Regions from separate parts of the Lentilactobacillus buchneri genome, predicted to be linked through region 1. Evidence: riboswitches for the same ligand, from Rfam matches in the RefSeq annotation. Region 1 holds a riboswitch; each other region holds the start of a gene.
The links. Region 1 has a riboswitch for thiamine pyrophosphate ahead of KE627_RS03970 (ECF transporter S component). Riboswitches for the same ligand answer to the same signal wherever they lie in the genome.
Positions count from the first base shown of each region.

Region 2: another riboswitch for thiamine pyrophosphate. It lies ahead of thiW (energy coupling factor transporter S component ThiW); the one in region 1 lies ahead of KE627_RS03970 (ECF transporter S component).
Region 3: another riboswitch for thiamine pyrophosphate. It lies ahead of KE627_RS06085 (acetylornithine deacetylase); the one in region 1 lies ahead of KE627_RS03970 (ECF transporter S component).
Region 4: another riboswitch for thiamine pyrophosphate. It lies ahead of thiS (sulfur carrier protein ThiS); the one in region 1 lies ahead of KE627_RS03970 (ECF transporter S component).

Region 1 covers NZ_CP073066.1:802,768-810,388, forward strand. Annotated here, with positions in the region: gene KE627_RS03955 (LVIS_2131 family protein) at 242-871, opposite strand; gene KE627_RS03960 (linear amide C-N hydrolase) at 1,065-2,000, shown strand; gene KE627_RS03965 (Cof-type HAD-IIB family hydrolase) at 1,992-2,798, opposite strand; TPP riboswitch at 2,902-2,991, shown strand; gene KE627_RS03970 (ECF transporter S component) at 3,128-3,718, shown strand; gene KE627_RS03975 (ABC transporter ATP-binding protein) at 3,736-5,166, shown strand; gene KE627_RS03980 (energy-coupling factor transporter transmembrane component T family protein) at 5,163-5,816, shown strand; gene KE627_RS03985 (hypothetical protein) at 5,893-6,207, shown strand; gene KE627_RS03990 (LBP_cg2779 family protein) at 6,288-6,470, shown strand; gene KE627_RS03995 (zinc ribbon domain-containing protein) at 6,768-6,986, opposite strand; gene KE627_RS04000 (cell envelope integrity protein TolA) at 6,992-7,360, opposite strand; gene KE627_RS04005 (hypothetical protein) at 7,370-7,621, opposite strand, start outside.
Region 2 covers NZ_CP073066.1:995,331-1,002,951, reverse strand. Annotated here, with positions in the region: gene KE627_RS04890 (prephenate dehydrogenase) at 1-238, shown strand, start outside; gene KE627_RS04885 (shikimate kinase) at 250-771, shown strand; gene aroE (shikimate dehydrogenase) at 773-1,645, shown strand; TPP riboswitch at 1,712-1,811, shown strand; gene thiW (energy coupling factor transporter S component ThiW) at 1,850-2,380, shown strand; gene KE627_RS04870 (LacI family DNA-binding transcriptional regulator) at 2,367-3,380, opposite strand; gene KE627_RS04865 (IS30-like element ISLpl1 family transposase) at 3,452-4,381, opposite strand; gene KE627_RS04860 (sugar MFS transporter) at 4,595-6,565, shown strand; gene KE627_RS04855 (alpha-galactosidase) at 6,599-7,621, shown strand, end outside.
Region 3 covers NZ_CP073066.1:1,263,089-1,270,709, forward strand. Annotated here, with positions in the region: gene KE627_RS06060 (ISL3 family transposase) at 1-707, opposite strand, end outside; gene lepB (signal peptidase I) at 1,051-1,638, shown strand; gene KE627_RS06070 (histidine phosphatase family protein) at 1,695-2,333, opposite strand; gene KE627_RS06075 (RNA 2'-phosphotransferase) at 2,690-3,238, shown strand; gene KE627_RS06080 (hypothetical protein) at 3,685-4,161, shown strand; TPP riboswitch at 4,432-4,524, shown strand; gene KE627_RS06085 (acetylornithine deacetylase) at 4,649-5,926, shown strand; gene KE627_RS06090 (ECF transporter S component) at 5,923-6,471, shown strand; gene KE627_RS06095 (anthranilate synthase component II) at 6,536-7,144, opposite strand; gene KE627_RS06100 (anthranilate synthase component I family protein) at 7,128-7,621, opposite strand, start outside.
Region 4 covers NZ_CP073066.1:1,459,799-1,467,419, reverse strand. Annotated here, with positions in the region: gene KE627_RS06985 (IS30 family transposase) at 264-1,289, shown strand; gene thiE (thiamine phosphate synthase) at 1,718-2,350, opposite strand; TPP riboswitch at 2,495-2,587, shown strand; gene thiS (sulfur carrier protein ThiS) at 2,715-2,912, shown strand; gene thiF (sulfur carrier protein ThiS adenylyltransferase ThiF) at 3,210-3,857, shown strand; gene KE627_RS06965 (thiazole synthase) at 3,871-4,647, shown strand; gene KE627_RS06960 (Zn-dependent hydrolase) at 4,658-5,878, shown strand; gene KE627_RS06955 (dicarboxylate/amino acid:cation symporter) at 5,895-7,142, shown strand; gene KE627_RS06950 (hypothetical protein) at 7,325-7,570, opposite strand.

The DNA.
Region 1 (7,621 bases):
CAGTTCCCTCCGCTTAAAAAAGATATGGGGTGCAATGCGCAAAGAACGCGCATTACACCCCATATCTTCCTTAATGCTCAGGAACTCCCGGGGGTGCTGTTATTTTCTTTGGTTGTCCCTGCTATTTTGAGGACGGCGACTGACCCCCAGATCCCTCCGCTTAAAAAAGTAATCGGGTGCAATGCGCAAAGTACGCGCATTACACCCGATTACTTCCTTAATGCTCGGGATCTCCCGGGGGTCAGTCGCCCACTACATGCATAAACGACTTATCCGGAATTCTAATTAAACTAAATCGATCGGCCTGCCGGCCAGCATGGAGTCCAATTCCATTGAAGAAATTCTTCTTATACGTCGTCGTGACCGTTGCCACCCACGCGTGCTGGTAACGCGTATCAAGGTGATCCAGGTATTCCTTATTCCACTTGTAAGTTTCTGCTTGGACATTCAGATTACTCTTGCCATACACCACCGTGGCATTCGTGCTGTTCACCAAGTATTTACCGCCATTGACATAATACGTATAGTTTTGAATTGGCTTTCGACCATTGTCATTTCTAACCGTCACGTAGTCCGATTGATCGGAGCGATAACGGATGATCAGTGGTTTATAGGCATAACTGGTGGTTGTCCGGTTCGTGTCCAATTTTTTGACATCTTGGAAAAAGGTCGTGTACGACATCCCCCACAAAAACAGCAGGAAAATTGCCACTTCACTACACGAAATCCAAAAGTTACGCCACGTAAAGCTCTTTTTTTCAGTCACGATCAAGCGAAGCCGACGCGCCCGCATATCGTGAATAATATAAGCAAAGTAACAGATGAGAAGCAGCCAAAGGGCCATCCCAACTAAATTCCAGGCGGATTTCATAATCATTCCCCTTTTTCTTCTTAATTAATTTAAGTTTACACTAGTTTATTGGTGAGTGCGAGTATGAGCAAAGATAAGTTGAATACCATTCTATTGCCCAGCCAGCGATGCTTTGTCATAATTTCCATTCAAAATCGTGTTATATTTAACTTGTATGCGATTCCATCAAAACTAATCAATGAGGTGACTAATCATGTGCACCAGCTTAACCCTAGAAACACTTAATCAACATGTCCTCCTGGCACGGACCATGGACTTCCCCGTCAAAGCGGCTTGGAAACCGGTCCTGATTAACCAGCCAAATTATGTAACCGCTTTATCGGGAACCCGCCCGATCAAATATCCTTACATTGGTGGCGGCCGCACTGAAGAAAATGACAACATCTTGGTTGCAGACGGCGTCAACACCCAAGGCCTGAGCTGTGCCGAGTTGATGTTTCCCCTGAAAGCCCATTATTTGGACAATGAAGTGGATGACAAGCTCAATTTGACCCCTCAGGATTTCTTACCCTGGGTGCTGGGCGAACACGCTTCACTCGAAGAAGTCAAAGCAGACTTGAAGAACATCGCCCTGATTGGCAAATACTGGATGGCCGGCAAAGAGGTCTTTTCATTTCACTGGATTCTGACTGACAAATCAGGTCAGACACTGATCCTGGAGCCAACGGTTGACGGCCTGGAAGTCATTGAGGACTCAATCGGCGTCATGACCAACTCGCCCACTTATCCGGAACATATGGCCCGACTGGAAAAGAAGCTGAAAGTGACCAATCAACAGTCCCTGGCCGCAAAAGCACAACAAATCATCATGAGCCAAGACCTGCCCAAAGCAACCAACACCCCAACCACCAGATTTCTGGTAGCTGCAGTGAACAAACTCGGCACCCAGCCCAGCCGGACCCAGTACGAAGCCAGAAATCGCCTGTTCAACGTTTTAGATGAAGTGGCAATTCCCTACAAGCCGTCAATGGACGACCATCCCAATTTCAACTATACCCATTATATTTCTGTGTTGGATTCAACCGACCAGACTTATTACTTTAGGTATCACGATTCCAGACAGCTGTTGTCCTTCTCGTTAGCTGACCTGGTCGAGGAATATCCCAACACCAGCCGCTTCTTAGCTTAAGTAGTCAGCGATTTTTCGTTGGACACCCTGCTCATTATTGGAATAAGCCGTTACCTGCTCAACTTTTTGAAGCAAATCGGCAGCAGAATTCTTCATGGCGTATCCCTCACCGGCAGCGTTGACCATTTCAAAATCATTGCCGTTATCTCCGAATGCTGCAACATCGTCCAAGGTCAATCCCCAACTTTGCAGGAGCATTTCAATTCCGGTTAGTTTGTCGGTACCGTCAACCATGACGTCCAAGCCGTTCATCCCAGAAGAAATGGCGTTTAACTGGCCGCTGAATTTGTGATTGAATTCATCCTGCCGCTTGAGCACGCCGCCTTCTTCCCAAGTGATGTCGAGCTTATAAATTGAGTCGAAGACCAGCCGCAAATCAGCCATCGACTGCATATTTTCGTAGAAATATTTGGAAGCCTGGAAGCGATCGGAATTCTCGGGTAGGTTGCAGTACGTGCCGTTTCGACCGACTAGGATCACTTCGGCGCCGGCAAAACTGGGTTCACTTAAAATCCAATCCAGGGCTTTCTTCAAGACTAAATGGTCAATGATCTCTTCGTGGATGATCACCCCTCGTTCGTCGATGACTAATGCACCGTTGTTACAAACGTATGAGATCGGGCCGTGGACATTTTTGAACAGTCCCAACAGATGCTGGTATTGGTTACTGCTGGCGGAGATGAAGTGCATCCCCTTATCCCCCAATTGATCCAATTGCTGTTGGAACTGTTGCTCATCAAAAGTTCCCTGATCATTCAAAAATGTTCCGTCCATGTCGCTTGCAATCACTTTCACCACAATGACTCCTCCATTCAAATTTCGATAATTGGTTATACTCTCATTTTAAGGGATTAGTTTGGTTTGTAAATTATTTTTATATCTTGTATACTGAATTTGATCATACAACTATCTGGGGTGCCTTATTGGCTGAGAAAAACCCATCGAACCTGATCTGGACAATTCCAGCGAAGGGAGCATGCTCCGTTGTATTTAGATGGATAAATTGCAATTAGATGAATTTCTGAGGCCAGGGCAAAACGACCAGTTTTGTGCCTGGCCTCTTTGTGTGCTCAGCAATTGGACTTTCAGTGACTTATTTGATCAAAATCATATTTGGAGGTCTTGTTATGGATAACAAGAGTCAAGCAACCGGCGGCAAAAAGCAAAGCCAATGGACGCTTAGAAACATTATTTTAATTGCCTTAATTGCTATTTTTACTGGTATTATTTTTTGGGGAGCCGGCTTTTTATACACCGGATTGACTGTTGCCCTGACCCCATTTGGAATGGCCCCATTTGCCAATGACCTGTTGATGGGCCTGTGGTGCATGGCTGGTCCATTAACCGGATTCATTATTCGCACGTTCGGTTCAGCCTTCTTGGGTGAATTCCTGGGGGCTTCGGTTGAAGTCTTCCTTGGCGGTCAATGGGGCGCAGGCGCCTTTATTTCCGGCTTGGTCCAGGGAATTGCTTCTGAACTCGGTTTCACACTGACCGGCTACAAACGCTATGACTGGTTCGGATTGAATGCGTCAATCTTCACTACGGTTGTTTTGACATTTGCCTGGGACATGATTCGAAATGGTTATGACAAATTCAGTCTGCCACTGCTCTTGGGACTATTCGTCACCCGTTATATTTCAACCTTTATCTTCGCCGGTGTCTTGACCAAGATGATTGTTAAATTATTGGATCGTAGTAAAGCAATTAACTTGTAATTATAGGGGATTTGATCATGACTGATGTTTCAATTAACCATTTCACTTTTCACTATCCACAAAGCGACGTCAAGGTCTTAAACGACATTAATCTGACCTTCAAGAGTCATCATTTCTCACTGCTGTCCGGACCATCCGGCAGCGGCAAGTCCACCCTGCTGTACTTTATTGCCGGCCTATACCCGCATTTTATCGGGATTGATGCAGTCGGTGAGATCAAATTTGGCGACACCAACATCAAGGATATCCCCCGGGAAAAAATCAGCCAGTCAGTGGCGATGATGTTCCAAAATCCCAATCAGCAATTCGCGATGGACACTGTCGTTCACGAAATGACGTTTGTCTTGGAGAACTTGCGGATTGCGCCGGATAAAATGGATAACATCATCAATGACGCCCTGGAATTCTGTGGCATCAAGCGGCTGCGTTCGCGGGTGATCAACACCTTGTCCGGTGGTGAAAAGCAGCGAGTGGCTTTGGCCTGCATCGTTGCCATGGATCCTCAGGTGATCGTGTTGGATGAACCGTTTGCCAGCATTGACCCGGGGTCGAGGGAAGATTTGATTAACAAATTAAAATTACTCCAACAAGAACACGGCAAAACCATTATTTTAGCCGACCATGATTTGACCAGTTATCGGGGCTTGGTGGATGAATTCTACTATTTGGATCCGGATACCCATCAAATCAGCCTTTTGGATGACCAACAAGCTGAACATTTCTTCAAAAACTTCGAATCCACTCAACAGATGCACAAACGAGTTGAGATTCCCACTGGCGATGACCATGCAATTATCAAGCTCAGCGATTTTAAATTGGAGCCGCACGCCTCACTGCTATTGACCCTGAACCACTTTGATTTTTATAAAGAAAAAACCACTTTGATCACCGGCGCCAATGGCATCGGCAAATCCACCCTGTTTAACGCGTTGACCAAACTGCTGCCCTATAAAGGGACCATCGTCTTTGACGGCAAGGATATCCAAAAAATTCGGCCGTTGCCGTATGCGAAGAAAGTGACGCTACTGTTCCAAGATGCCGAAAACCAATTTTTGAACATCACGGTCAAAGAGGAGCTCGATTTGTCACTCGCCAATCGAACGAATACCGACTACACGCAAGCTGACGTTGATGACATGCTCAGCAAGCTTGATATGGCGGGTAAAGACGACCGCATCGTGTATTCGTTAAGTGAAGGTCAGAAGAAGAAGCTGCAAATCATTGAAATGTTGATCATGAATCCGCCGGTATTGTTAATGGACGAACCATTCAAAGGCTTGGATTATCATTCCCTGGAGGTCGTGGTTGGCTTCTTGAATCGGGCCAAAAACGATTTCCATCAAACCCAGATTATCATTTCGCATCAGCTGTCCGGATTGGATACCCTGATTGATTATCACGCCGCCTTTGAAGACCAAAATCTGACTTACCAGGAGGTTATCAAATGAATCCTGGAATGAAATTATTATTGGTGATGCTGATTGCGTTGGAAATTTCGTTTACCCAAAGCTTGATTGTCAACATCATCCTGATCACCATCAGCTTTTTATATATTCTCACCCAACACGTCAGTATGAAGGCCTTGTTTGGGATCATCTTTTGGCCACTATTTCCTGCCGTTGGTCTATTCGTTTCTCAATGGCTGTACGGAAGTGCCGGCATCCATTTTGCCTGGATTCTGTTTACCCGGATCTATGCCTATGTATTCCTGGGGGCAACCTTCACGTTGACCAGCAGCATCACCGACCTGTCGTTGACCTTGGAGCAGGATTTTCATCTGCCCTCCAAATTTGCCTATGGCGTTTTGGCCGCATTTAACTTAATGCCTAAAATTGCCGAGGAAGTTCGCATTATCAAGACTTCGGCATTAATGCGCGGCGAGGCGCTGCATTTCTGGTCACCGAAGCTGTACTTTAAATCAATTCTCTCGTCAATCCAATGGTCACAGAACTTGGCAGAAGCCATGACGTCCCATGGGTTTGTCGAGGATTATGAACGGACCCACTACAAGGTCATTCGCATCACGGCAATTGATTGGGCACTGTTTGTTGTCCTGCTGGCCGCCGTTCAAGTTTTGCTATTCTTTATCAAATACTAAACGCCAATATTCCAACATTTCCTTTTTTGACTTATAATTATGTAAGAGAAAGATATATTGGAAGAAGGCGTTTTTTATGCGGGCAAATCAATTTGCATTTGCGTTTGGAATTTTTGCGTTAATCGTTGGAATTATTGTTGATATTTATGGGTTGGTCACCCAATTTGGCTCGCTGGACAGCGCCCAGGTGGTATTGATCGGGTCAATCATTTTGGCAATCGGCCTGGCATTCTTGTCCCTGCCGAACCGCTGGGAGCGATATGCCGGCCAGTTGGTCGTTGGCCTTGGTTTACTGTACTATTTTTACATTCAAACCAACAAATGGTGGGTGGCAGTCATCATCGCCATTATCGCCATGGCCCTAATGGAATATGGACTGAAACATCGTTAAAATGTGTCAAAATTTCAATTATTGGTATAATAGATTTATAGAGCAAGTTGGATCACGAATTTTGATGGAGGAGAATGACGATGGCAGAAAAATTTAGTACCTTAGCGGAAGAAATTATTAATTATCAAAAGAAGAACGATATGCCCGACACAGCGTTAGCATTTAACCTGCACATATCCGTTGAACGCCTCCACAATATCAAATCAATGGAATCGGACCCCACACCGGACGAGAAGAGAACGATTGAGCAGTTTGTCAGATAGAGCGCGACGAGCAACGGGTGAGGCGGTTTCTAAGGGTATTTTGATTGAAGTCCCTGGGTTTGGGACTTTAATTAAAGTGCACTTAGAAGTTAGCCTCAGTTGCGTCGGAGCGTATTTTGAAAGCCGAAGGATCCTCAGAATAACATAAGCGCACCAGAGCGCGACGAGACCCGGTTAGGGCCCTGAACATAAGTGTATTTTACAAGAGGAAGAGAGACCCAAAAATCCCGACAACCGTTCCCCCGAGAAACAAAACAAACCACAAACGAAAAGGACCGAAGCAGACTCGCTTCGATCCTATTTTTGATGCTTCTCATTCTTCTCGGCCCGATACCGGCTCATCCCTTCTTTATAAGGATTGCCAAACAACCGGCTCAATCCCGTCCACCAGGAATTGGTACTTGCCGGTTGATTCTCATCGACTGGCAACTTCTTGCCACAGTTCGGACAGACAACGTCATCCGGCTTCAACTTCGCCCCACAATACGGACAAAATGAAAATTTTTGCTTTGCCATCTTGCTTACCTCGATTGCTGTTGGCCTTTGTTGCGATTGGCATTGCGCTGACGCCGTTTTTCGGCTTCGGCTTGTTCCTTGGCAGCTCCAGCTTGGCGAATTTGTTCTTCACGTTGCTTTTTAGCTTTATCTTCGGCAATAATTTGGTTGTGCATTACGTTCATCCGGTGCGACAGAAAGTTCCAGCCGCCGATTAAAAACAGCGCACCAACCACTGAGTACGGAAATGTCCACCATGGAAAGTAACTACCATTTTTGAAAACCATTGGGCCAAGAAAATTATAGAGTGCCATCAATATTGCGACCATCAAAGTCACCTGCAGGGTATTGACCAGCCACTTGGGCATCTTAAATCCTTTTTTCTTTGCCACCATGCATCCCCCCTAATCAATTTCATTTTCAGTCAGAAAGGCCTTGAAATAATCAAAGGCCATCTCGCGAATATTCTCGATGCCAATTTGTCGGGTTGGCAAATCACCATCGTCATCGACGTCTAGCAATTCCACATTCAAAACTCCCGTTTGCAGATCGATTGAGGTTGGATACCCAGCAAAATTGTCCTCATCGGCAGTCTCAAAACGAATCACTTTTTGGTATTGAATCGATTGGGTGATGATATGAATCAAGATGTTGTC
Region 2 (7,621 bases), 190 kb from region 1:
TCCAGTGGGCTTAAAAGCGGCTGCCGGCGGCTTCAAGAGTACGACCCGAATTGCTGCGTCGGATCCAAAAATGTGGACGGCGATTATGATGAGCAATTCCCAAGTAATTGCGCAGGAATTGGCCACTTTTCAAACCGCATTAAGTCATTTTGAACAAGCCATTCAAGACCAAGACGAAGCTGCGATTTATGCCGCTTTCGCCAAAGCACAAAAAATTAGAAAGTCCTTGGACGATTAAGGAGAAAGCCTATGAAACTCATATTGGTTGGATTTATGGGAAGCGGCAAAACCACCGTCGGCAACTTATTGGCACAGAAACTCGGCTTGCCATATCACGATCTGGACGATGTCATCGTGGAAACGGCCGGCAAGTCAATTAAACAGATTTTTGCTGATGACGGTGAGCCGGCATTTCGGCAGCTGGAACATGATGCTTTGAAAGCGTCTTTGGCAGATGATGGGATCTTGGGAACTGGTGGCGGCACGCCGATTCAAGCTGCCAACTTTGAGTTGTTAAAGGCCAGTGATGTCCCAGTCGTGCTTCTTGATGTGATGCCGGAAACAATCATTGACCGATTGAAGAATGATACCGACCGGCCGTTAGCTCAACAGCTCGGGCTGGATGGACTGGTGGATTTGAAAGGTCAACGGGACACTTTATACCAACAGGTGAGTGATTTTCGAATCGCCACCGATGATTTGGCGCCCCTTGAAGTCGTTGACGTCATTAACCAAGAGGGCATTTTGAAGATGTCGTTTGGGAGGAATTAAAATGATCGATGGACACACAAAATTATTTGGCTTATTAGCCCATCCGGCTGCTCACAGCTTGTCGCCGTTGATTCACAATACCAGCTTCCAAGTGACAGGGATCAACGGGATCTATTTGGCCTTTGACGTGACGTCTGCCGGGCTCGCCGACAGCTTGGCGGCGATGCGGGCGATGCACATTGGCGGTTTTAATTTATCAATGCCGCTGAAGACCGACGTTTTGCCATTGCTTGACGAAATTACCCCACGAGCTGAGCGCCTATCTGCCGTTAATACGGTCATTAACCGCGATGGTCGACTGATTGGTGACAGTACCGATGGGCAAGGCTGGGTAGATGCTCTCAAGCAGGATGATATGACCATCGATGAAAAGGTCGTGACCGTTTTAGGTGCCGGTGGTGCCGGGCGGGCGATTATTTCCGCTGCCGTCGACGCAGGGGCGAAGCAAGTTTATGTATTTAAACGGACCAACGATCTTTTTGAAGCCAGAAAAGAACAGTTGGAAGGGTGGTCGGATGTCGTCACTGTCCTGCCTTATGAGGATGAAGGGCTGATTGCCGAAGCGTTTGATGAAAGCCAAATTATTGCCAATGCGACCAACGTTGGGATGGCCGGCGATCAATCGCTGCCAGTTAGTCAGTCCGTGATGAACCATTTGACACCGCAACACATTGTGTCCGACGCCATTTACTTTCCACTCGAAACGCCGTTCATCCATGCAGCCAAGCAACGCGGGAGTCGTACATATAATGGGATTGGGATGCTGGTGAATCAAGCCGCCGGTTCCTTTTTGGAGTGGACAGGACAGCGAATGCCGATTACCCCAGTGATCGAAGCCGTTCATCAGGCCGGCTTACAACGGTCGAAGAATTAAGGGGCTAAATGACCGACAAGCATTCTGTTTTCGGTTATACTTAATGAAGTGTCGAAATTAAATATCAGATAACATTAGGAGAGCCAATCGGCTGAGACGGAACATCTTCGGACCCTTCGAACCTGATCTGGTTTGCGCCAGCGTAGGGAAGTGTTAAAAGAAGCCAAAAGCCTCCTTTTGTTATCTAACGAAAGGAGGCTTTTTATGCACAGAAATATGACTTATAAAATGGTGCTAACGGCGATTCTATCTGCGATCGGCGTGGTCGGCGGCAGTATGTTTGAGTTCACTGTCGGCGTTGCCAAAGTGGCCCCGATGCAGCATTTGATCAATTTGATTTCCGGTGTCCTGGTTGGCCCATGGTGGGCAGTCACCCAGGCATTTATCACTTCATTAATTCGTAATTTATTGGGAACCGGAACTATCCTGGCATTTCCAGGCAGTATGATCGGTGCGTTCTGTGTCGGCTGGCTTTTCCAGAAAACCAATCGACTGATTATTGCGGCATTTGGTGAATTGATCGGCACTGGCATCATTGGTGCAATCGTTGCTTATCCGATTGCCAGTTGGATGATGGGAACCACCGGTGCGATTTATCTGTTCATTCCCAGTTTCTTCTTGAGTGCCTTGGTCGGTGTTATCTTCGGCTATATCATTCTCAAGAGTATTTGGAAACGGATCATTGTACCTCAACAGGACAAATTGGGGATCGGACGCAAGACTAATCGGGATTAAACGTTTCCCGGTAGTGGAATTTGCCAGGGATGATATTTCTGACGTGCCAATCCCGTGGGAACTTGACGAGGGTCTCGGCGTGCAGGACTGCTGCGTACCCCAATTCAACTTTGGGCAGCCAAATGCTGGTGAGCGATGGTGTCAGGTACGAAGCGAATTCCAAGTCATCAAAACTGATGATTTTGACGTTTTTTCCAGGAACCACGTGGTGTTTGGCTAAGCCCTTCATCACCCCAATTGAGAGTGGGTCGGAAGCGACCAGCAGGCCGTCGAGTTGATTGCCATATTCATTCAGCAGGTCATCAGTGGCATCCATTGATTGCTTGGTAGTCCAGTCCGTCAATTTAACGATTGGCTGATGATGGTTGATCGAACACCATGTTTTATAGGTGAGGGTCCGTGCGTCATCAATGATACGACCCTGGCTGCCGTCCAAATTCACTTCATGACGGGAACCGCCGATAAAACCAATTGTTTGGGCATGCGGTGTCATTTCGTTCAAGGCTTTATCCGTTAGCTGAGCTAAATTCGTATCAACCGTATCGACAACGTCATCGACATCACTTCCGCCATCAACCAGAACGACGTTGGGATTAAATGATTTAATGGCGTTGATGGCGGATTTGGAAAGACTGCCAACGACGATGACGGCATCGTAAGCCGCAAAATCGTTTGGCTCAACGCCTTCATCCAACCTGACCACCCGCTTGATACTGATATTCTGAGATTTAGCAGCTTCATAGACCCCTCTGCGGACAAACCGCCAGTATTCATCGCGCGTTTCTTCTTTCAGACTGAGGGTAGTGATCAGCGCAAAGTTCAACTGATTTTTGTCCGGTTTGGGGGCTAGGGAGTATTTATAACCCAGCTTATCAGCAACTTCTCTCACTTTGTCGCGCGTTTCTTTTGCCACATATTCGCTTTTATCCGGACTCAGCGCGCGCGAGACGGTCCCGGGTGAGACCTGCGCCAGTCGGGAAATGTCTTTGATTGTCGCCATCCATCTTCACTCCTCAATTGAATTGTATTACCTCTAGTTAAACACAATTAAATGTTTGGTAGATTGCAAATTTAATCCGAATTTTTTGACAAATTGGTCAGCATGACCTGATAAGGTGTTTGCCAGTCAAGTATTTTAAGTGGTCTCTGATTAATTTCGAGTAAGGTGGTTTTCAAGCCTTGAGCACTAATGTGCTCAAAATAAGTCCCCTTAGGATAAAAATAGCGTAAGTTCCGATTAAATCGTTCATTACTGCCGCGCTCAGCTGGCGTATAAGCATGGCAGTAATAGGTCTTAATACCATATTGTGATTCAAGTGATACTAGCCCACTAAACTCAGTGCCACGGTCCACAGTAAAGCTGTGCACCGGACCATTAAAAGTGGTTAGGAACTTAGTTAGTGCTTCATTAACAGTCGCTGTCGTCCGATCTTTTAACCGGTATGCCCAAAGGAACCGTGATTTGCGATCGATTAAAGTTAATAAAACTGCCTTACTATGCCCACGAGGACCAACGACTGTATCTAGTTCAAAATCGCCGATGCGATTACGTTGATTAATCATCATGGGACGCTGTTCAATTGATCGCCCCAAAGATTGATTATATTTGGATCGTTGGTCAACGTTACGCCGTTGGCGTACGCCATGTTCAGGTAGATCATTCAAGGAGAAATCAATTCTCCCCTGATTTAGCCAATTATAAATAGATTTAGTAGCTAGTTTAAATTCGTGAGCAATCATTCCTGGTGACCAGCTTAGACGTAAATGGTTGAGAATTTTTTGCTTTAACTCATCGCTCAGCTTAGTTTTCCGACCACATCGTGATCGCTTGTATTCGGCATCTGTTTGTGCTAATTCAGCCTGATAAGGTTGACATCGAGATAATTCATAAGAAATTGTTGACGGTGATCGGTTCAGCCGAACGCCCATTTGGATATTGGACAGCCCTAGTTCACAAAAGGTTTCGATTTTAATTCGTTCGGAATAGGTTATACTAGACAAAAGATCAGCTCCTAAAAGATGGGTTTGTGGTAAACACCATTTTAAAGGAAGCTGATCTTTTTTGCCCGAACAGCGTTCGGATTAATTTTACAATCTACCGTTTTAATAAATCTTTGGTTTGTTTTAATAAAATTTATTGACAATTTAACTGTAAACGTTTACATTCTAGATAGCAATTATTTTTTAAAATTTATTTTTATGGGGGATTAATTTATGGCAAGTAATACCAACATTACTACTGGTCGTAGAATCACATCTCGATTATCGTACTCATTTGGTGCGTTCGGTCATGATATGTTCTACGCAACGCTGTCGACCTACTTTATTATGTTTGTCACCTCTCACTTGTTCGATAAAAGTGCGGGCGGACAAAATGATCGAATGATCTTTTGGATCACCACGATTATTTCACTGTTACGTTTTGTTGAATTAGCCATTGATCCATTTATTGGAAACACCATTGATAATACCGAAACCAAGTGGGGCCATTTTAAACCTTGGATCCTCGCTGGTGGGACGGTTGGTTCCATTACATTAGCTATTTTATTCACTAATATGGGTGGTTTGAACCAATCCAACCCATTGTTGTACCTGTTAATCTTTGGTGTTTTGTACATCACCATGGATATCTTCTATTCATTTAAAGACGTTGGTTTCTGGTCAATGATTCCAGCGATCTCATTTGATTCTGCAGAACGTGAAAAAACGGCAACGTTTGCCCGGGTCGGTTCCAACATTGGTGCCAACATTGTTGGGGTTATCGTAATGCCGCTGGTTGTGTTCTTCTCAATCAATGCCAACCATGGTCAAGGTGACCTGCGAGGCTGGTTCATGTTTGGTGCCATCATTGGCCTGATTTCCTGGCTGTCAGCTGTTGTTGTTGCCATGGGAACTAAGGAAAACGATTCATTACTGCGTAAAAATGCTGAAAAGACCCGGATGCGTGATGTGTTCAAAGTGTTAGCCCGTAACGACCAGTTAATGTGGTTATCATTGACTTATGGTCTGTACACCTCAGGAATTGCCATTACCAACTCACTTGAACTTTACTACTTCACTTATATCATGGGTAAACCAGGCGAATTCTCTGTGTTGGCTTCATTGAACATGGTAATCGGAATTATTTCAGTGTTACTGTTCCCACCGTTGGCACAGAAATACAGCCGTCGGAACGTTTTCTTCCTATCTATTAGCATTATGATCGTTTCAATCATCTTATTCACATTTGCCGGCACATCATTACCACTGGTTCTGCTCGCCGCAATTCTCTTCTGTATTCCACAACCACTGATTTTCTTGGTTGTTTTGATGATCTTGAGTGATTCAGTTGAATATGGTCAGTTAAAATTTGGACACCGTGATGAATCATTAACCTTAGCTGTTCGTCCACTGCTTGATAAATTAGGTGGGGCTCTTTCCAACTGGGTTGTTGGGATTGCTGCCGTTCTTGCAGGAATGACTGCTGGTGCGACTGCCAGCGACATTACAACTCATGGACAAATTATTTTCAAGCTGTTCATGTTCGGTATTCCTGCCTTACTGATTTTGAGTGGAACCTTCATCTTCTTCAAGAAAGTCACCTTGGATGAAAAAGAACATGCCAAGATTGTTGATGAACTTGAAAAGACTTGGAACGAGCATTTGGAAACTAACGGAGAGGAATCAATGGCCGACATCGTTAAAGAAGTTGCCAAAGATACGACCTATAAAGCGCCGATTAGCGGAACAATGATTGCCCTTTCAGATGTGTCCGATCAAAACTTTGCCTCTGGGAACATGGGTAAAGGATTTGCTATCAAACCATCTGATGGTAAGGTCTTTGCACCATTTGACGGAACGGTTGAAGCAACCTTCCCAACCCGTCATGCCATCGGACTTCGTTCAGATAACGGTATCCTGACACTGATTCATATTGGAATCGGCACCGTTGAAATGCGTGGAACCGGATTTGTTCAATACGTTCAAAAGGGTCAGCACGTTACTGAAGGCCAAGAATTGCTTGAATTCTGGGACCCAGCAATTAAGAAGGCCGGCTATGATGACACAGTTATGGTGGTTATCAATAACTGGAAAGATATCAAAGACTTCAACTACACAGTTGAGTCCGGGGATGTTAACCACGGTGATGATTTACTGACATTGTCCAAACCTGAAGAATCATCAGACGATAGTGATCAGAAGTAACGCTTAACAAAAACTGAAAAGGGATTGATAAACGTGGCAATTAGAATTGAAGATCAGAATCTGCTGTTTCATTTACAGACGGACCATACCAGCTACATTTTTCACATGATGGAAAATGGTGAACTCGGCCAGATCTATTATGGCAAACGGGTTCACTCAAAGCCTTCATACGATAATTTGATAACCAGAGAGTGGCATAATGCCGCCGCTGTTTGGCGACTTGACCATAAGGACGTGCAGCCGCAGGTCCTTAAACAAGAATATGCCAGCTTGGGGAAGGGTGATTTCCGTTACCCAGCCTACCAAGTTGCGCAAGCAAATGGCAGCCGCATTACTGAATTTAAGTATGAGAGTTACGAGTTGGTGGACGGTAAACAACGCTTGGCCGGGCTGCCATCGGCATTTGATGATATGGATGACGACGCCCAGACTTTGACGATTGCATTACGGGACAAATTGTTGGGATTAGTGATGCATTTGAACTACACGATTTTTCCCCATCAAGATGTCATCGTCCGCAGCGCAGAGTTCCAGAACCAGGGTAATGAAAAGCTCAGGTTGAATTCGGCAGCCAGCGCCCAGCTTGATTTACCAGATGCCGACTACGATTTCATTCAGTTCTCTGGTGCCTGGGCCCGCGAACGTCATATGATTCGAACGCACTTACGCTCCGGTGTTCAAAGTGTTGGCAGCCTCCGCGGTACTTCCAGTCATCAACAAAATCCCTTTGTGATGCTGGCACGTCCGAATACTGATGATGCACAGGGTTCAGTCTTTGGTTTTAATCTGATTTATTCCGGGAACTTTTCCGACCAGGTTCAAGTTGATCAGTATGATGCCAGCCGGGTTCTTGTGGGGATTAACCCAGAAGAATTCGCTTGGAATCTCAAGCCGGGCGACAAATTCCAGACTCCCGAAGCTGTTCTCAGTTACACGGATGCTGGAATGAACCAGTTAAGCCAGCAAATGGGCGCCTTCTACCAAGATCACCTGGTTAACCCACGATTTGCCCACGAGCAGCGGCCAACGTTGATTAATAATTGGGAAGCCACCTTT
Region 3 (7,621 bases), 460 kb from region 1:
ATGGCGTTCGGGAAGATCTGCCCAACCAATTTGGGATAGGTATAGTTCATATCGGTAACGATAATTTTCACATTTTCTCGCGCGGCTTGGTCATAATGTTGGAAGTACTTTTGAAGCTGATAGATGGTTCTAAAGGGCAACAGGTCAATCAATTCGTGGGTTTCCGCGTCCATAAATTCAAAGCTCATCGCGTCGGTGGCGCTCTTAGTACTTTTAACTTCGTCCATGAGGAGAACTTTGGGTAAGTAGTGCCAGTTGGTTTGAAAGTCGTGTTCAGCGCGCAAGAGCTGCCGACCAACGAATGAATCCGAAGTGGACAATTCATTGGCAATGTGTTTGAGGCTCACTGGTTCCGTTAACTTCTCTAAACATTGTTTCCGGGTTGTATTTGAAATCGTGCAGTGCTTCGGCACTGCACTCGTCTGCGCCAGGAAGTTGGTATGACAAGCCTTACAGTGAAAGTTTCGCCGATTGAGGCATAGGATAACCGTGCTGCCCAATGTTTTAGCGAATCTAATGGTGGTCTTCCGCCAACCATAGCCAATGATCTGGTGATCATTAATAACCCCACAATTGCGGCAGGCCTTGGGAGAATAGTTCAGTGATCCATTTAATCTGATTACCCCATCATCACCTATTTTGCCATTCTCAATTTTTAAGTGTTCATCATCTATTCCTAACAACATTTTCGTAGTATCATTTGACATAGGGCATTTCCTTCTTTCTCTAAAATCTTCGTGGTTGTTGGTTTTGATGAACGGACAGGAAATGTCCGCTTTTTTTATTCTAATGAAAAACAAAAAATCTGTCATCAGTAATAGATAAAAATCTATTACCAACAACAGATATTGTAGAGCCTATTTCACAAGCGGAGTCATACAAATTATGATACAGTTTGATTGCAATATGAGCAATAAATTAGGGTTCTGTTAATTAAGCGCGAAAAAGTTGTTCTGGCGGGTAAATGTGATAAAATTAATATCGATTGTGTAAGCTAATCGTTATGGATAGTATGCATAGCTAATTGTGTTGTTCACAAAGGAGCTTAAGATGAAAGTATTTAAAGAAATTATGAGCTGGGTAATCCCCATCTTGGTTGGGCTGCTGGTTGCCCTATTGATTCGCCAGTTTGTCTTCACGTTCGCCCGGGTGGATGGTCCTTCGATGGAACCCAATCTCGTTAATAAAGAGCGCTTGATTGTTTGGCGGCATGCCAAGATTAAGCATCTGAGCGTCATCGTTTTTGATGCCCATGGTGAAGATCCAACGGCTACCAAGCCTAAAACCGACTATGTTAAGCGGGTGATCGGCCTACCTGGCGATACCGTCTCCAGTAAGAACGGCAATATCTACGTGAATGGAAAAGCTGTTCCCCAGAAGTTCATTAGCATGAGCGAACGGACGACTGGAACCGGCAATTGGAATTTGAAATCATTATCCAAGAGCTGGGACAAAAATACCAATGCCACCAAGGTTCCCAAGGGTGAGTATTTCGTCCTTGGTGACCATCGAAGCGTCTCAAATGACGGTCGTTATTGGGGCTTTGTTCCAAAGAAGAAGATTACCGGCGTAGCAAAGACCTTCTTCTGGGAAACCAACAAGACCAAACGAACTAACGTTAACAGTCTAGGCTATTAACGATAACTTAAAAATCTCACTAAAAGATTAATTACGCAATCTTTTCGTGAGATTTTTTATTCATTGTAGGAAATAATATGCGGCGTGTCGGTCACGTCCAGCTGGGTAATGCTACCGTTACGGGGCTGCTTAACAACTGTTGCATCATCAGTATATAAAGTCGCCAGGTTTCTCAGAAAAGTTCCATGTGAAACAACCAAGGCGTTCTGACCGTCTGTCAGTTCAGATTGAATATGTTCGACTGCACTGTTGATTCGACTCTCGAGGTGAGCAGAAGTCTCGGCTTTGTGAAATGGATCGGCGGCATGCATGAAATCACGCATTTTGAGGAGGCCATATTCTTCGATCAAGTCCTCTTGATTACGATGTCCCAGCGGTCCGCCAATCATGTTCCATGTTTGGATACTGTCGATTCCCTCAAATGAGCCAAAGTAAATTTCGCGAACGTCCAGGGACACTTCTCGAGAAACGCCACCCGAAGCATGATTATTTGCCAGAATAATGTCTAAAGTATGAATCGCCCGCATCATATCGGAACTGATTGCCAAATCAAAATGGACATCAGCAAGTTTTTCCCCAGTTGCCTTTGCCTGGGACTCGCCCTTTTGAGTCAATGGTGAGTCCACCCAGCCTTGCATCCGCCGAAATTGATTGAGTAACGTTTGACCATGGCGCACAAAATAAATGGTTTTCATGTTGAATCCTTTCAAATGTTTTCTGTATCCAATTATATAAGAAATCTTGATAAACAACACCCCTATCTAATCGTTTCTGGAACTTCACAATTTCGTCACACTTATTTAAGGCTGAGTTAAGTTGGCAACCATAATATAAAGACAATCAATTTTGAAAGATAAATTGGTTTACAAGTGAATTTACTCCTCCAAAGTATAAAACTTGATTATCTTACGTCTCCCCCAAGAAGTAAGATCCCCTCTAATATGAATATGATTTGTAGCAACGCCTGGGCCTTAGTACCGGGCGTTTTTTGTGGTTTGCCCACAATTGGGATTATAATAAAGATAATATTGAAACGATTGGAGTCAGTAAAATGGATCATCAATTAACCAGGTTGAGCAAGCGTCTGTCGTACGTCCTCAGACACCATCCGGACAAAATTGGCATCCAGTTGGATCGATATGGACGAGTGGACTTACAAACCCTCATCCAAAAATTTAACCAGCACTTTGGGACACCAATTAGTGAGAAAATCATTCGAGAAATTATGAAAGATAGCGACAAACAACGTTATGCGATTGAAGGTCACACGATTAGGGCGCTATACGGCCACAGCATCCCCGTAGATCCACTGACGCCACCCGTTGAACCTCCAGAGAAGCTGTACCATGGAACGACTCATGCGGCTGCCAGATTCATTGTCGACGAAGGATTAAAAAAGATGGACCGGGATTTTGTTCATTTATCCGCAAATCCCCAAATGGCGATTCAGGTGGGGAAACGGCGTGATCCTCATCCTGTGATTTTTGAAATTGAAGCAAGAAAAGCCGCGGCTTCAGGACTGTTATTTTATCCAACCGAAAGTGGCATTTGGTTGGTGGATTCAATGCCGGCTAAGTTTCTAAAGATTATCAATCAGTAATGATATTTTAGTGGAGGTCAATATGAGTGATCAGGCAGATGAGAAAGAACCGAAGCCAACTAAGATTCGCCGGCCGATGCAGGGCAACTGTCCAAAGTGTCATCGACCAATGTCTATCAGTTACGGCTTGAACAGGTGCCCTAACTGCGGGTTTATATTCAAGTCGAACTTTAAGGTTGAATAGGGTTGATCAGATTCATTGAAGAAGTTCGCAAGGTCAATTGGTGAGCGGTTTGCGTTCATTGATTGCCCTTTTTTGCTGCCTAAATTTTACAAAAGTCCCAAGGATTTCTAAAGATTATGCGGCTTCCTTCCCAATTTTAACTAATTTAAGTCCCAATTAAGCTTGCCCCGATATTCTAGCAACATCAAGTATGAAGGGAGGGCAACTGAAATAGGTTCCAGATCAAACCAACAAACGTTAAATTGAAAGGAAGTTATCATCCATGAAAATTAAAAAATATTTAGTCACATTTGGGGCTGCAGCCGCAATGGTTGCCCCAACATTTCTGAGCAGCGTCGTTGCCAATGCCGATGCAGTTCAACCTCAACGACAACAACAAGGCCACAAACAAGACAATGCCAAGGCCGCTAAGCAGGTCGGCGGTAAAAATCTGTCCCAGCAACCTCGTGAGACAGGCAGTCAGTATACCAATGACAATTCTGGCTACAATGTGACCGTCAAGGCAACCAACCTCATTAATACTTTGCACTACAATGTTAAAACGTCAACGGATAGTGGCGCCTCCAGTGCTGATCCATTTTCAATCAGTATCTACAAAGATGGTGAACTATACAAAACGATTAGTTCATCCACTGGCACATTGAGCGGTAGCCTGTGGGTCGGTTCCGGAACCTACTCAATTAAGGTATATACCAGCAGCGCTGCCAGTCACTGGACAGGCGGTCTGGCAACATCATAATCAACTGGATTTTCGAGAATAAAGTTTTCATTTTGGTCAAATGAAACGATTGTGGGAGTGGGACGCGAGGCGTTTTGATCCCAGAGTTTAAGTGAAGAAACGAGTTATTCCTGTTTTGGGAATGACCCGTTTCTTTGCTTAAATGGCCGGGATCAGCCGATCAGCAAGTAGGCTCACAGGCCTTGACCTCACAACATCAAAAAATTAACTTTGACATTTCGTCAATTCGTTATATCATAAAACCAGCCAAGTAATTTGTGTCTAATTGAATAAAGTAGTCTGGGGTGCCCTAAACGGCTGAGATAAATACCCATTGAACCTGATGCAGTTAGGACTGTCGAAGGAAGAACGAAATTTTTTTGTGTGAGCAAATAGATATAAAGTCGATTCAACTTTTAATCTGTTCCCTCTTTCTTCGAGGCTTTGAAGAAAGGGGGATTTTTTGTTTCCAAACCATAGATGATCAAATAATTGGAGGGAGTCGAAGTTGACAGATAAACAAGCGTTACTTCAGGCAGTTGATGCGCACCAAAATCAACTGTTAGCGTTATTGGACCGGCTAATTTCATTTGAAACGATGTCACCACCTGCCCGCAACACAGTGGCAATTCAACGTTTTCTTGATGATGAATTAACCAAAATTGGATTTAAGACTAAGCAAGAAGCTTTTTATGATGGCGATGAGCTGCTCTCGGCTGAGAAACCGGGGACTGATGCAGCTAACTATCATAGTTTGCTGTTGAATGGTCATGTTGATGTGGCTACCGTTGATCGTCAGAGTTGGCACACCGATCCGTTCAAATTAGTCCACGAGGGTGATCTACTCTACGGGCGGGGTGTCAGTGACATGAAAGGTGGTATCTCAAGCTTTGTGTACATCTTTTCACTGCTCCAACAGCTTGGGATTGACCTGCCTGGAGATTTGCGGTTCCAATCTGTCGTTGGTGAAGAGGCTGGAGAAGCCGGAACCAAAACCTTACTGAAAAATGGTGAAACGGCTGATTTTGCAGTGGTTGGCGATACCAGCAACTTGAAATTTCAAGGTCAGGGAGGCGTCGTGACCGGCTGGATTACACTCAAGAGTCCCCACATTTACCACGATGGGAACCGAGCAGCAATGATTACCACTGGCGGTGGCCTGAAAGCGGCCAATATGATCGAGAAAATGATGGTCGTGATTCAGGCTTTGGAGAAATTGGAACAGTACTGGGGGATTACAAAGCGTTATCCTGGGTTTGCCCCGGGAATCGATACAATTAACCCCGCTTATATTGAAGGGGGGTTACATCCGGCTTACATTCCGAGCGTCACGAAATTATGGATCACCGTGCATTTTTACCCAAATGAAAATGTTGATGATATAACCCATGAAATCGAGGATCAAGTCCTTGCTGCGGCAAAAGCCGACCCTTGGCTGCGGGATAATCTGCCCACCTTTCCTTGGGGCGGTGATTCGCTATTAGTCGATAAAGGCGAGGTGTTCCCGTCACTGGAGCTAGACCCCGACCATCCAGGGATGAAGGCACTTGAGAGCAGTTTTGCCGAAGTGGCCGGTAAACAACCAACCTTGGGGATGTCACCGTCCGTATCAGATAGCGGTTGGTTTGGTTACTGCCATATTCCAGCGGTTGATTTTGGACCGGGAACCATGGAACAAGCTCATAGTGATAATGAAAGTCTTAGTTTTCAGCAATTATTAACGTATACCAAAATTATGGCCGCATTCATTTATGATTGGTGTCATTCAAAAGGAGAAAAATCATGAAAAAGAAATTTCGCTTACAGGATGTGATTCTGTTAGCCATTGTTGCAATCGTTTTTGGTGCCATCTTTGTCGGGACAGATTATCTGTATAATTTCCTGGCAGTTGCCATTGGACCATTCTCAAACGAGGCACTGTTTGGCCTTTGGATTATGGCCGGACCATTGTCGATTTACTTGGTAAGGGTGCCGGGAGCGGCAATTATTGGTGAAGTATTAGGTGCCGCTGCAGAGGTCATTTTTGGCGGAACCTTTGGTGCTAGTGCACTTATTTCTGGAATTGTGCAAGGAATCGGAAGTGAGCTTGGGTTCACGCTGTGGGGATACAAGAACTGGGGTTGGCCGGTACTAACTACCTCAGCGGTTACGACCACCGTCGTTTCCTTTGGATATGAACTGTTCCGTCTGGGTTATGTCCATTATCACCTGCCAATGATCTTGGCATTGTTCTCAGTCCGTCTGATCTCCGTGTTCTTCTTCGGGGCTGTCTGTGTCCGAGCAATATTCAAGATGCTCAGCCGCTCGCAAGTGCTCAGACAAGTTCAATAGAATATATGAAAACTAAAGGGATTGCGGCAAAATGATCAGTTTTGCCGCAATCCCTTTTTTCGGTTTAACGAGCTGTAGTCGATACTTTAGCGATCTTGACGATTGTTAGAAAATTGTTGATAATCTGTTTTCCCACTTCTGGATCAGTCATGATTGATTCTGGATGGAATTGAACGCCATAGACCATCTTGGCTGGATTGCTGATCGCCATGATTTCTCCGTCATCAGTTACCGCGGTGACATCCAAGCTATCGGGAACCGTTGTTGGATCAACGATGAGTGAATGATACCTGGCTGCTTCAAAATGACGTGGGCAGTCCGCGAAGAGTGGATCGTCTAAGGAAACTTGGATATTTGAGGGTTTCCCATGCATTAACTTGGGGGCGTGCACTACTTTGGCCCCCAAAGCTTCTGCGATGGCTTGATGTCCAAGGCAAACGCCAAAAATCGGGACCTTGCCGAGGAATGCGTCTAAGATCGCCGGCATGTTACCAGCATCTTCTGGGCGGCCGGGTCCGGGGGAGAAAATGACGCTTTCAGGATTTGCTTTCATTAAATTTTCAACGGTGATGGCATCGTTTTTCACCACTTTGATCTCTTCAGAGGTCTGGGTGCCAATCAATTGGTATAGGTTGTATGTGAAACTATCGTAGTTATCAATTAGATAATGCATCGCAAACGCCTCCCTTGGCTGCTGTTTCCTGCAGTGCCGTCACAATTGCTCTGGCTTTGTTGTTAAACTCCTGGTATTCATGTTTGGGGATGCTGTCGGCGACAATCCCGGCCGCACTGCGGACGACTAAATCGTCACCTTTCCGATATGCTAATCGAATCCCAATACACATATCGAGGTCACCATCAAAACCCAGATAGCCTAGGCAACCACCATAAAGGCCGTGTTTGTTGTTTTCCAGTTTGCCAATAATCTGCATTGCAGAAATTTTGGGCGCACCGGAAAGGGTCCCCGCTGGGAGTAATGAATGAATGATATCAATTGACGAAACGTCCGGATCGACTTTACTTTCAACCACGGAACCCATGTGCATCACGCTCGAGAACTTCAGCAGGTTCCGATACGCGGTCACTTTGACCGATCCAAATTGACTGATGCTTCCCAGATCATTTCTTCCTAAATCAATCAGCATATTAT
Region 4 (7,621 bases), 660 kb from region 1:
AAAATAGCTGGGGAATTGGCTTCAAAAGTCTAAAGGCAGAAATTAGGACTCGCACAATAACAGGCAAGGCTGAAAGTTAGTTCAAATCATATTCAAACTGTTGGAAAAAGGATTGAAGCCGCCATTGAATAAATTAATTCATACCCTCGATTTAAAATTGAAGTGCAACACCTGCTCTACTAGACCAGTTCTTTATTCAGACTAGTCAAAAAGGCCATGAAGACCTATTCTTAATTCACCACAAACAAGAAAGAGGTATCTTCATGACCCGAATTAAGAATATCATATCTAATCAGTATCACCAACTCAATTTAGCTGAACGTGGTCGAATTGAATCCCTAAGGGACTTAGATTGGTCTATCCGCCGGATTGCCCAGGCCCTTCATCGTAATCCCAGCACGATTTCACGTGAATTAAAACGTGGGACAACGACACAGATTAACGCTAGTACTCATATCTTTGAACAGTCATATCTGGCAGAAACTGGTGAAGCAATTTATCGTAAGCACCGACTAAATAGCTGTTATCGTGGACTCTTTGATCATTGTCAAACCTTCTGTAATGCTTTGGTGACAGCTTTAAAAGCGCGTCCCAGGATGCATAGTGTGGATACTTTTGTCCACCAATTCAAGACTGATCACCCAAGGCTTGTCTGCCCCTCAACACCGACGGTGTACCGGTATATTGATGACCAGCGTTTAGTTATCCGCAATTCAGACCTACCAGCTAAACTACGTCGCCGGATTAAATGCCCCGGGGCAAAGCATCATCGAATCAATAAGAAAAATCTGGGCCATTCAATCGAAGAGCGTCCCGCCATGGTTCAAGCGCGTCAAGAGCTTGGACACTGGGAAGGTGACTTGGTCAAAGGCAAACGGGTTGAATCTGAGCCAGCATTAATGACTTTGACTGAACGTGTTAGTCGCTTAGAGATCATCGTTAAACTTCCCAATTATCATGCCGACACTTGCTTGAAAGCCCTCCAGAATACCTTATATGACTATGGAACCGAGCACTTTAAAACCATTACTTTTGATAATGGTGCTGAGTTCTCAAGCTTGAGTCAAGTCAAGGGAACTGACATCTACTTTGCCCATCCTTATTCACCATGGGAACGTGGAACCAATGAGAACACTAACGGCCTTTTGCGCGAGTTCTTCCCGAAGGGCAGATCCTTGGCTTCGGCCTCACTCATTGACATTCAGCTGGCTCAAGATACCTTAAACAACCGGCTACGGCGGTCATTGAACTATCGCTGCCCAGCCGATCTAATGCCTGAACTAGCTTAGCAACTAGACCACTTCTAAGAATAGATTCTTAGTGTTGCACTTGATTTGACAATTGAGGTTATGATTTAAATTCCAGAATACTGCAGGATATTGGCGCCCCATCATATAAAGCGTTAAAAGCCGCCTGCGTTGACAGTGTTAGTAATAGATGGTAAATTAAATGTACAGAGAAATAAATAGGGCCTTAAGGCCACAAGGCGGCAGTTCCTTTGGTGCCTTCGATAAAACAGCTACTCATTACGAGTAGCTGTTTTTGGTTTCTTAAGCTGGAATTTAAATTCTAAATGAGGCCAATTGTAGCTGTCACTTATGATCCTGCAAGAAATACATTTTAAGTCAACAATGAACCAAAAGATTGTTTAGATTCCTTCTGCAGTATTTGCTGAATGTATGTTGCTTCTGGAACACTATTCGTGGCCCGATATAATTTACCCAATAGCTTCCTCAACCGCATCCCGCAACTCCCGGGTAGCACTCGCCGGATCGGCAGCCTTCATAATCGCAGAAACCACAGCCACCCCATCAACGTGGGCACCATCAATAGCCTCGACATTATCGGCCTTCAAGCCGCCAATCGCATACACGGGAATATCCACCAATCGTTTGATCTTACCAAGGGTTTCTACCGTCGTATGAACGGTCTTAACGTGTGTCGTGGTTGGGAAAATGGCTCCGGTTCCCAGGTAATCGGCGCCCATCTCTTCAGCTGCTTTAGCCTGCTTCAATGTCTTGGCCGTTGCACCGATAATCTTCTTGGGTCCTAAGATTCGGCGAGCGATGTCTACCGGCAAATCACTTTGACCAAGATGAACACCGGCGGCATCAACCGCTTGAGCAATGTCCAATCGGTCATCAATAATCAGGGGAATCTTGTACCGATCGGTAATGGCCTTTACCTTTAGAGCAAGTTCAAAAATTTCGCGGCTACTGCCCTCTTTTTGCCTAAGTTGGACCAAGCCAACCCCATTTTGCACACCCGCTTCAATCGCGCCAAAGAATTGTTCATCAGTCAATCCGGTGTGGTCCGTCACCAAATAGAGTGGTCGATTTGTTAGTTTCACAATCATTTCCTCCAATATTTTCTCATTTGCCATCAGTGTAAATGAACCTCGGCAAAAAGTATAGAAGTATTTCTCACTTGACTTTCAGATTGTAAGCGGTTATAAATAGATTATGAGCTTGAGCAAAGTTTCAAGCCTAATTGAATATTTCGTCTGGGGTGCCTGAAACGGCTGAGATTACACCCATCGAACCTGATGTAGTTTGTACTGCCGAAGGAAGAGCGAATTTAATGTTGAATTTATTTTGACCTTAAACCTTCTTTTTGCAGAAAAGAAGGTTTTTCTTTTCTGTGAATCGAACTTAATGTTGAAAAGACATCCACTGACCTCTTTCTTCGGAATCTGAAGAAAGGGGTCTTTTTGTATGGTGATGGTTAACGGTGAACAAGAATCCGGTATGGTTGGTCAAACAATCACCGAGTTCTTGAAACAAAGAGAAGCACCAATTGAAAACATCGTCGTCGAACAGAACGGCAAGATTGTCCACCGCTCTGAATTTGACACAACTAAAATTGCCGACAACGACAAACTGGAGTTAATCTCGTTTGTTGGTGGCGGTTAGGATGGTGGTTCCAAGCAGGAGTCTCCTTGTAAGCACCTCGGAAGCAAATCCCCAAAACCAGGGAATTTACTTCCGAGGAGACTTACAATCCGACGGCCGTGAAACGCCTAGCCTACTTGGCGACTCCTAACCGCTTGGATCCGCTCACTGATTAGGACAGCTCCTCCAAGCAGGAGTCTGCCTGTAAGCACCTTCAAGATAAATTCCAAAACCGGGAATTTCTCTTGAAGGAGACTTACACTCCGACTCCTAACCGCTTGGATCCGCTCACTGATATAAAAGGAGTCGATTGACAACATGCAAGAACCAGAAATTCAAGGAATGAGTTACGATGACGTTTATCTCGGCATGAAAGAACGCAATGTTAAGGGGTCAACTGACAAATTAGCTGCCGCTCACGTCACGATTGCCGGGGCCGGTGGTTTAGGGTCCAATATCGCGATTGCGCTGACCCGGATTGGCGTCGGCCACTTGACGTTGATTGACTTTGACACAGTTGAGCTCAGTAACCTCAACCGTCAGCAATTTAAACTCAGTCAGGTGGACATGCCAAAAGTTGTGGCCTTAAAGCAAAACCTGCAGGAATTTAATCCGTTCGTGGAAATTCAAATTCACCAAACTAAAGTGACTCATGACAACGTCAAAGAATTGTTCGAAGACGCTGACATCATCACTGAAGCGTTCGATAACCCTGCTGCCAAGGCGATGCTGCTGGATGCCGCATCCGAGTTCTATCCCGACAAGCCAATTGTGATGGGCACCGGGATGGCCGGCATTCACAGTTCCAACACGATTACCACCAAGCATCCCCGCAAGAATTTATACATCGCTGGTGACGGTGAATCCATGGGGGCTGAGGGCTTGATGGCACCGCGGGTCATGATTGCGGCCGGTCACGAAGCCAATATGATTACCCGGTTAATTTTAGGAGATACAGAAATCTGAGGAGGATTTATTCATGGCAAACGAAAAAGATGAGTTAATGATTGGCGGACACGCCTTCACATCTCGATTTATTTTAGGTTCAGGAAAATATTCATACGATTTGATTGATTCAGCCATTAATAACGCCAAGGCACAAATCATCACGATGGCCCTGCGCCGCAACAAGACCGGCAAGGAAAACATCTTAAACTACATTCCTGAAGGCATCACCATTTTGCCCAACACGTCAGGCTCGACCAACGCTGAAGAAGCCATTCGGACTGCGCGAATTGCCCGTGAACTAAGCGGCAGCAATTTCATCAAATTGGAAGTCGTTCCCGACAAGAAATATTTGATGCCGGACAACTACGAAACCCTCAAGGCAACCGAAGTTTTGGCTAACGAAGGCTTCATCGTCATGCCGTACATGCTGCCGGACTTGAATGTCGCTCACCAGTTGGTCGATGCCGGAGCTGCCACCGTCATGCCTTTGGGCGCACCAATCGGTACCAACAAAGGATTGTCCACCAAAGACTTAATCCAAATTTTGATTGACGAAATTGACCTGCCAATTATCGTTGACGCCGGCATTGGTCGACCAAGTCAAGCTGCCGAAGCCATGGAAATGGGTGCCGCAGCTGTCATGGCCAACACCTCAATGGCGACCGCCGGCAACATTCCGTTAATGGCCGAAGCCTTCAAGCCGGCCGTTGAAGCAGGCCGCAAAGCTTACTTAGCAAAACCAGGCCGGGTCATCGAACACGGGGCGGTTGCCTCATCGCCACTTACTGGTGTCAGCGCGGTAAAATAGGGGCGGTCATATGACAACAACCCAATTAACTGAACTCGCACATCGTTTAGCGACAATCAACCAATTTAAGACCAACGAAGCCGGTCAAAACCGGCTGGTCTATTCACCAACCTGGGTTGAGGCTCAAAGACAAGTCATCAAATGGGGGCTTGAGCTTGGCTTTCAGGTAAGCGTTGATGACTTTGGGACTGCCTATCTGGATATGCCGGGAACCACAGAACCGGAAGCAGTCATTGCGACCGGCTCACACATTGATACTGTCGCGCAAGGCGGTCAATATGACGGCTTGTACGGGGTACTTGGTGGCCTTCAGGCAATTGAAAATCTGGTAACAGAATTCGGCCGTCCGCAGAAAACGCTTCGACTGATTTCATTCAGCGAAGAAGAGGGCAGCCGCTTTCCGGATACCTTTACCGGTTCGAAGCACTATACCGGCCAACAGGTGGATTTGACGATGAAGGATCCTGCCGGCATTCAATTTGATGATGCTCGAAAACAGGCGGTTATCAAGTTGATGCTCGCTGGCGTTCACCACCAACTGCCGGATTTACCGGACACCTTTACCGAACTGCACATCGAACAGGGACCGCGATTAATTGACCAGGGTTTACAAATCGGCTTGGTTAAAAGCATTGTCGGCCAACGCCGGTACACCGTCACCGTTAAGGGGATCGCCAATCACGCCGGCACCACGCCGATGAATGACCGAGCGGATGCCCTGCAGCACGCTGTGGATCTCATCGTCGCCCTGCGAGAACAGGCCCGTCGATTGAATCCGGATTTAACTTTCACGGTTGGGGAAATGCACATTTCGCCCAATACGTCCAACGTTATCCCCGGCCTGGTCACGTTTACGGTTGACTGCCGGAATAGTGATGAAGCCGTTTTGGATCAATTTGAACGACTCCTTCAGCAAACCGTTACGGCTCCTGGCAACCAACGGATTACCAGCACGGCCAATCGCTGGGCGAAAAGCGACGTTACCCGGCTGGATCGCCAATTGCTCGAGAATAATCAGGCAATTGCTAATCAACTGGGCTTCAAATCCATTCAGCTGGCCTCCGGTGCCGGTCACGACAGTCAAATCATGGCTAAGCACACTCGGACGACAATGATTTTTGTCCCAAGCATCAACGGCATCAGCCATGCGCCAGCTGAGAACACCAGCCAAGAAGATTTACTTCGCGGCGTTGAGCTGTTAGCCGCAAGCCTCCACCAACAAGCCTATTAAGTTTGGGGGAACCATTTTGAAACACATTAGTATAACTGCACAAATTGGAATCGGCATGATTGGCGGGGCACTTCTTGGATTGGCATTTGGTCCAAAAATCGCCGGCATCCAATTACTGGGAAATATTTTCCTTCGCCTGATTCAAATGGCGGTCGTCCTGCTCATTTTCGGGGCGGTCATCGAAGCACTGGGCAGCTTAAAATCCGATCAACTGGGAAGATTGGGTGGCAAAACTGCCATGTGGTTCTTGATCACAACCTTAATTGCAGCAGTCCTCGGCTTGGCCATTGGCTACGCAGTCAATCCGGGCAGCGGCATCAAGCTGGCTTCGGTCAGCACATCTGCAACGGTCGCCAAGGCAGGGACTAGTTTTAGCCAGACTGTCTTAGATTTCTTTCCGACAAACATTTTTGACGCCCTCGCCAAAGGTAATGTGATTCAGGTGATTATTTTCGCAATTCTGTTTGGGATCGTTTTGAACCGTGCCAATACTGACGGCAAATTCAATCAAGTGTTGAGTTTCGTCAAACAGATGAACCAGCTAACTGTCAAGCTGGTCATGCTGGTGATGAAGCTCGCCCCCATCGGAATTGCCGCCTTGATGGCCTGGGTCACCGCTACCAGCGGGATTAAAGTCATCCTGCCCCTGCTCAAGTTCCTAACCGCATTTGGGCTGGGCTCGATCGCTTTCTTGATTGTCCTGTTTAGCTTCATCAGCTGGTACGCCAAAGTACCGCTCAGAGGATTGGTCCGCGGCTTTTCAAGAATTATTTTAGTTGCTTTTACAACAACTTCGTCAGCAATTTCACTTCCAATTGAAATGGAAGATGCTGAAAACCGGTTGGGGGTCGAAAAATCGATTAGCCAACTGGTATTACCGCTGGGGATGGCGTTAAACAGCAATGGTTTGGCGATGTATTTGTCACTGTCATGCTTGACGCTCACCCAACTTTACGGGATGTCTGTTTCACCAATGTCGATGGTCAAAATTGTCCTGCTGTCAGTGATCGCTTGCTTGGGAACGGTTGTCGTTCCCGGCGGCGGCCTGGTTGCATTGACAATCGTTGTCCCAACTTTGGGACTGCCATTGCAAAGCATTGCCATTTTAGCCGGCATTGACTGGTTCTCAGGAATGTTTCGAACCGTCCTCAACGTGGTTGGAGATACGACAACCGCGATTGCAGTGGCATCCGACGAAAAATTGCTCAACCGGGACCTTTATAAACTGCATGTCGACAAGATGGCACCAAAAAACAACTTGTGAGATCACTTCTTCGATTTAAGTACCATAGATTCATGCAGGAAAACCTGCAACACTTTTCTACCACAAAAAAAGACCAGCACCTGAGATTACTAGACGTCTCAGCGTGCTGGTCTTTTGTGAAATTCGTTACCCGACGTCCATCAGTCCCAGTCGACCAGACCAGGTAATGAACGCCCGCTGTTTTATTCGTGGTGACTAATGCCACCTAATCGTTCAATCGTTTCTTGCTTGAGGTAGTAAGGGGTAATCCCGTCATCAATGGCCTTGGTTAACAACCCCTGAGCTTCCTTTTGTGCAAGAATCGTCGGTACCTTCAAAGACATGACTGATTTGTTGATAACCATTTGATGGACATCAACGTCAGTCTTATATTGCAATTTCTTGGAACTTTGCTTTTTCTTTGATTTTTCGGTCTTTCCTTTAGCCATGAAAATCCCTCCCACTACTCTGTATAGCTCAATAATAGCAAATTCACAATT